2 regions of the Shewanella sp. S23-S33 genome follow, and region 1 is predicted to be linked to the other one. Evidence: predicted binding sites of a transcription regulator. Region 1 holds the regulator's gene; the other holds the start of a gene.
What was found. Region 1 encodes ArgR, which controls arginine synthesis, uptake and breakdown. Its sites were predicted from a motif close to ANTGAATANNTATTCANT; they were not measured.
Positions count from the first base shown of each region.

Region 2: a site for ArgR is predicted at 1,871-1,888, ahead of ACHA99_RS13845 (YjiH family protein). Genes of this name have one in related genera too.

Region 1 covers NZ_JBHFFD010000069.1:65,077-68,508, reverse strand. Annotated here, with positions in the region: gene ACHA99_RS19280 (LysR family transcriptional regulator) at 1-316, opposite strand, end outside; gene ACHA99_RS19275 (NAD(P)-dependent oxidoreductase) at 423-1,055, shown strand; gene argR (transcriptional regulator ArgR) at 1,204-1,674, opposite strand; gene mdh (malate dehydrogenase) at 1,969-2,904, shown strand; gene ACHA99_RS19260 (thiol-disulfide oxidoreductase DCC family protein) at 3,008-3,406, opposite strand.
Region 2 covers NZ_JBHFFD010000052.1:61,645-65,076, forward strand. Annotated here, with positions in the region: gene ACHA99_RS13835 (U32 family peptidase) at 1-513, shown strand, start outside; gene ACHA99_RS13840 (hypothetical protein) at 550-1,263, opposite strand; gene ACHA99_RS13845 (YjiH family protein) at 1,970-3,328, shown strand.

The sequences.
Region 1 (3,432 bases):
TGTGCTGCCCAAGACCAATAGGCGTAGCGATACGAATACTGCCTACCAGTTCACTGTTATGGCTGTGGGCACGGCTCTCCATGGCAGCAACTTCACTTAAGATCCGCTGGCAAAATTGTAGCGCTTCCTCACCCTGCAAAGTCAAGCTGGCGCTGCGCGTGGTGCGGTGTAATAAGCGTAAACTCAACCACTGCTCCACTTCTTGAATATGACGGGAAACCTGCAGGCGGCTGAGGTCTAAATGTTCGGCAGCTTTGGTAAAGCTGCCGCAGTTTGCGACTTCGACGAAACTGCGTATAGCGGCAATTTTATCCACATTAGTATCCTATATTGAAACAATCATGCTCAATTATTGATGTTTATTAGGTGAAAAACTGCAAGTAAACTGGATCCAATGTAAATCATCTGAGTGGGACAATGAAATGAAAATCGCAATTTTAGGTGCAACGGGTTGGATTGGTGGTGCAATTTTAAAAGAAGCACAGAGTCGTGGACATCAAGTGACAGCGTTAGTGCGTGACCCAAGCAAGTTATCCGTGGCTGACGTAGTAGTACATGCCGTGGATTTAGAGCAGCCATTGGTCGCCGATACCTTTGCTGGTGTAGATGTCGTGATTGCCGCCGTTGGTGGCCGCGCCCAACAAAATCATGGTCTAGTGGCGAGTACGGTTCAGCATTTACTGGATGTGCTGCCTAACGCTAACGTGCCACGTTTATTGTGGGTCGGTGGTGCTGGGAGTTTAGAAGTGGCGCCGGGTGTGACGCTGGTATCTAGCCCAGATTTCCCTGCAGCATATAAAGATGAAGCGTTAGCTCAGGGTGAAGCCTTGAAGGTATTCCGTGCGGCGCAAACGACAATCAATTGGACGTTTGTGAGCCCTGCGGCTGAGATATATCCCGGTGAGAGTGAAAGCCCGTACCGTCTTGGTGGCGACAGCTTCTTTACCGATGCCAATGGTCAAAGTCGTATCTCTGTAACCGATTACGCAAAAGCCATGGTAGACGAAGCCGAACAGGGCACTCACGCAAATCAGCGTATCAGCGTGGCTTACTGATATCGCTACAGTTGAGTTAGAGATTGTGAGTTAGATATTGTGCTGTAATCTGTAACGTAATCGGGACAATGGCCAAATAACCAGCGCGGCATCGCACTTCAAAAGGTGCAGGTAAAATAGAACAGGTCAGCTCACTGACCTGTTTTTTTTATTCTGCGTAATTGAATAAAGATTTGATGGTTTCTAAGGTATCGGCGATATCTTGGATGCTCGATGGGCAAATGAAGATAGTGTCATCACCGGCAATCGTACCCAAAATGCCTTCTGGTTTACCGATAGAATCCAACAAGCGGGCAATCAGCTGCGCGGCACCTGGGCTAGTTCGCACGACGATCATCGCTTGGTTGTGATCGACGTCGAGTACCAAATTCTTCAGTGGGCTACCCGCGGTGGGTACGCCTAATTCGGCTGGTAAGCAATACACCATCTCTTGCTTAGCGTTGCGAGTCCGCACTGCGCCGAACTTGCTGAGCATGCGTGACACTTTTGATTGGTTAATATTACCAAAGCCTTCAGCTTGCAAGGCGGTGACGATTTCACTCTGAGAGCCAAAGCGCTCTTCTTTTAAAATCGACTTAAAAATTCTAACAAGGTCATCCTGATTCTTGGTCGTTTGCATAATATTATTATTCGTTATTCAAAAAAACAGGCCCATTTTGAATATTTTTAGAAAAATTGTCAACAAATAACCAGATTGGTTGAATAAAAATTCACTAAGCCCCAGTGGTTAAGCGTTTGTAGGGGGCGTAAAAATCCCAATTTGAGTAATTGTCCTACATTGCTTCTACATTATTCCGGAATTCTTTTGTCCCACGACTAAGGGATAATTGAAATTGTTGTGACATTCCAGTAATGTGACGCCAACGCAAATTAGATCCATGTCACACATATCCGAGAAATAACGGAGATAACTATGAAAGTTGCTGTACTTGGTGCTGCTGGTGGTATCGGCCAGGCTCTTGCCCTACTGTTAAAAACTCAATTGCCTGCGGGTTCACAATTGTCTCTATATGATATCGCACCGGTAACTCCGGGTGTTGCGGTTGACTTGAGCCACATTCCAACTGCTGTTGAAATCAAAGGTTTTGCTGGTGAAGATCCAACGCCTGCCCTAGTGGGTGCTGACGTTGTTCTAATTTCTGCTGGTGTTGCGCGTAAGCCTGGTATGGATCGTTCTGATCTGTTCAATATCAATGCGGGTATCGTTCGCAACCTGATCGAAAAAGTAGCGGCAACTTGCCCTACGGCTTTGGTTGGCATTATCACTAACCCAGTCAACACGACCGTAGCTATCGCTGCTGAAGTGATGAAAAAAGCGGGTGTTTATGATAAAAACCGTCTGTTCGGTATCACGACATTAGACGTGATCCGCTCTGAAACTTTCATCGCCGAATTAAAAGGCCTGAACGTTGCTGACGTTAAAGTGAATGTGATCGGCGGCCACAGCGGCGTGACTATTCTGCCATTACTGTCTCAAGTTGAAGGCGCGACTTTCACTGACGAAGAAGTGGCAAGTCTGACGACTCGCATCCAAAACGCGGGTACCGAAGTGGTTGAAGCTAAAGCCGGTGGCGGAAGCGCGACTCTGTCTATGGGTCAAGCGGCTTGCCGTTTCGGTCTGTCTCTGGTTCGTGGTCTGCAAGGCGAGGCTAACATCGTTGAATGCGCCTATGTTGACGGCGGCAGCGAGCATGCTGAATTCTTCGCACAACCTGTGCTGTTAGGCAAAAACGGTATTGAAAAAGTACTGCCTTACGGTGAAGTGAGTGCATTCGAAGCTAACGCTCGTGATTCTATGTTAGATACGCTGAAAGGCGATATCAAACTAGGCGTTGATTTCGTTAAATAATATTTCGGATAATCTTTTTAGATTATGAGGAATTAAAAACGGAGCCATTGAGCTCCGTTTTTTTATGCCTGGGTTTTATACTTTACTAAGCTAATTCAGTTGATCAGCGGCGCTTAGTGGGAATTTGGCAGTTATCATCGCAGCGGGCTTTGCCCGTCAGTAAATAAGATATGCGATATCTGTGTTTTGCGAATCTGAGATAGCACCAATCGGCCACAGTTTTAATCACGGGCAGGCGTAACAGTTGGATCCAGGCGCGCGTCCCTGTCAGTGCCCACGCTTTACAAGTGACATCTAACCCGAGTAACACTTCGCCCGTTGCGGTTTCGCCATGGAGAATCGTATTGGCGTAGTCTTTATTGATATGGCTGAAGCGCTCACTAAAGTCTGGCGCATTTAAATCCTCAAGCGCAATCAAGTTGTTGGGATCGCGCGCTTTCAGTTGACGCATTTCGGCGCTACATAATGGACAATTCCCATCGTAAAAAATCCGCAGTTCCATCGGTATTACCTCTGATGACTTGATCA
Region 2 (3,432 bases), on a different contig from region 1:
ATCTTGCAGCGGTTTGGAATGCAAAGATTTGTGATGCCAGTGGAGCTATCTAAGGCTTGGTTACAACAAGTGATTCAAGAGCAGCCATCATTTGAGGTGGAAGTGCTCGGCCACGGCTATTTACCACTCGCCCATTCAGCGCGCTGCTTTACCGCTAGACACAAACAGCTCACGAAAGATCATTGCGAAACGGTATGCCGTGAATACAGTAAAGGACTACTCGCGCAAACCCAAGAGCAGCAACCTTTACTCAGGCTCAATGGAATTCAAACCCAATCCGCTAGCTGTTTAGATTTACGCAGTGAAATAGCGGCAATGACACAAATGGGGGTCGATGTGTTTCGAGTATCACCCAGTAGTCTTGACTGCATCACTAAAGCCAATGCTTTGGTTGATACGATTCAAGCGACTAAAAATACTCAGGATTTCTCAATGAATAGCAACCTTGATATAACCCAGTGCAACGGTTATTGGTTTGGTGAAGCGGGCCTTGCTGTGCATGTGAATCCATAGCCTAAAGCTGAAGATAAGCCTAAATTTAAAGATAACTCAGCCAATGATTTTGGGATCTTGGCTGAAGCTTAACTGGCTAAAAAGCAGCACACTTGTCCAACACAATAAACTTCCCAGTCCAATCCATTCTAGTAGGGCTGGCCACCACAAAGTAGGACGCGGCAGTTGCAATACCATCTCCTGATAAAACGGTCTATCGCCTTCGGTCAAACCTAAATTGAGCTGTGGTGCATACAGAAACGTCAACATGCTACATAAGACTATTAACGCCAACAACCCAGTCCAACGGCCAAAGTTAGACTTGCCGAAACAGACCAAGGCTAAGTAGAAGATCGCACTCAAACTCCCCAGATAGAAAAACCATTTCAGCCCAAGAACATGCAAGTGATACACGTTCACCGGAAATAATCCCACGCTCGCTAAAGCCAGAAAAGTGAGAGCCAAACTGATAAAGAAAGGGTATCCCCAGCAAGAAGTCACCTGCTGCAAAGAAGACAAACAATAGAAAACGAGGCTTAAACTGCCAAAAAACAACCCACCGTTAAGAATGACAGCGAAAGACGAATGACCATAAGTCCCTAATTCACTTAGGGTGTGATTCAAAAAATTGAAGCGATGGAATTCAGAATCATCGAACCCCAAAACAGTAATAACAATGCCAATTAAAAGCCCAAAGATCCCCAAAAAACCAAACTTAATGGCCAGTGTTGAGCCGCCTTTAATCGTAACCTTCTGTACTTTTGCGATCATGAATACTAGAGCTGGATGGGAGTAATACTAACTTACATGGAAATGAGAAGATTTAAAGCGGCGGGTATCCGCTTTATGAATAATATTTTTACTTTCATCGTTATTTGCGACTTTTTAGTCAATCACAAAAGCATCAAGATAATGGAGAAGGTCACTTTTAGAGATAAGTCGATTTAAAGGCTTATCGCATAAAAATGTGTCCTAGTGCCCAAGGCTCCTTAACATTACCGCGATATGCACAACAGGTTCTCGCCAATGCTATATAGCCAGAGTTATCTCTATTGCACTTTCAAATCGAACAGAAAACCAGCCAACATGGCGGTAGCGCTAAAGTTACTGATGTTTTTTTGTGCAGAAATAACATCTAGATAGTTTCACACACATCAGTAAACAAGTAATTAACCAGTCGTTAACCCACCTAAGGTAAGTGATGGTAAAACTATGTTTAATAATGCTTTTACAGTAATATAAGCCAATATAGCCACTCTTAATTTATCGACAACTGAAGTAAAATAACTATGCTGTTTTGCTGCTTATATCAAACTAACTAGCGAATCGTTTTACATAGAGAAGCTAAGCGAGTAATCTTCCCCATTCTCGTTTTTGAGTTGAATTTAAATGCACCTTAATTAGCGTCGACAGCTTGTTACGTGCGGCTATTTATTCAAATTTACCATGTACGACTCGTACTTTAAGGTGTACAATATTGGCTACTGAAAATAAAAACCGAAACATTAAGACGATACTCACCTTTATCGTCCCTTCGCTGATTGGTCTGTTGTTATTTATGACCCCTATCAGCTACAACGATGCGATCACAATTCCTATCGCTATCATATCTAAAGCACTGCAAGGCGCATTGAGCGGTGTGCTAACCCTCATAGTGACTATTATTGTTGTGACTACGGCGCTGGCCTCTTTGCTGTCAAAAGTGTTTAAGCCCACATTCGTTACGCAAAATCACTTCCTTAATGGTTTATTGAATGTCAGCCCTATGTGGTTGACGACTCGGATCTTAGGTGCAGTGTTTATCGTACTGACTTACTTAGGTTTAGGTCCAGAGATCATCAACTCCTCGAGCACTGGCGCATTAGTCTTAAACGACTTATTACCTGTGTTGTTCTCGGTATTTATCTTTGCAGGTATGTTACTGCCGCTGCTGCTGAACTTCGGCCTACTCGAGCTCTTTGGCACACTCTTAACGAAAGTCATGCGTCCCGTGTTCAATCTACCGGGTCGTAGTGCTATCGATTGTATGGCCTCATGGTTAGGTGATGGCAGTGTCGGCATTTTGCTGACCAGCAAACAATACGAAGCCCGTTTTTATACCCAGAGAGAAGCCGCAGTTATTGGTACAACCTTCTCGGCGGTATCTATTACCTTCAGCTTAGTGGTGATCTCACAAGTTAAGTTAGAGCATATGTTTGTGCCCTTCTATTTGACTGTGTGTCTCGCCGGTTTTGCCGCCGCTGTGATTGTGCCTAAATTGCCACCATTATCGTGGAAGAAAGACAACTACATAGATGACACACCACGCATGCCAGATGATGAGCTGATCCCAGCAGGACATGGCGCCTTATCTTGGGGCTTTGATAAAGCCTTAGAAAAAGCCGCCAGTGCTGGTGGCATAAAAGCGGTCTTAAATGAAGGTATTAAAAACGTTGTCGATATGGTGTTTGGTATTATCCCTGTGGTAATGGCCATTGGTACGCTGGCACTGATTATTGCCGAGCACACGCCCATCTTTAACTATCTGGGGATGCCGTTTATTCCATTACTCGAATTACTGCATATTCCAGAAGCCACTGAAGCCTCTAAAACAATCGTGGTCGGTTTTGCGGATATGTTTATTCCGTCAATCCTTGCCAGCTCAATTGAATCAGATATGACCCGCTTTGTAATTGCAGCCTTATCTGTGACTCAGTTGATCTATATGAGTGAAGTCGGTGCACTGCTTATCGGCAGTAAAATTCCCGTCAACTTCGTTGAGCTTTTCGTGGTGTTTATTCTACGCACCTTAGTGACACTGCCTGTTATCGCAGGTGTAGCGCATTTATTGTTCTAACATTACGCTAGTTTGGGCCTAACGTAGATTTTAATGTAAGTCCAACAAGCGTTCTAAAAAAGGGGAGTCAGATTAACTGACTCCCCTTTTTGCACTAACTCATA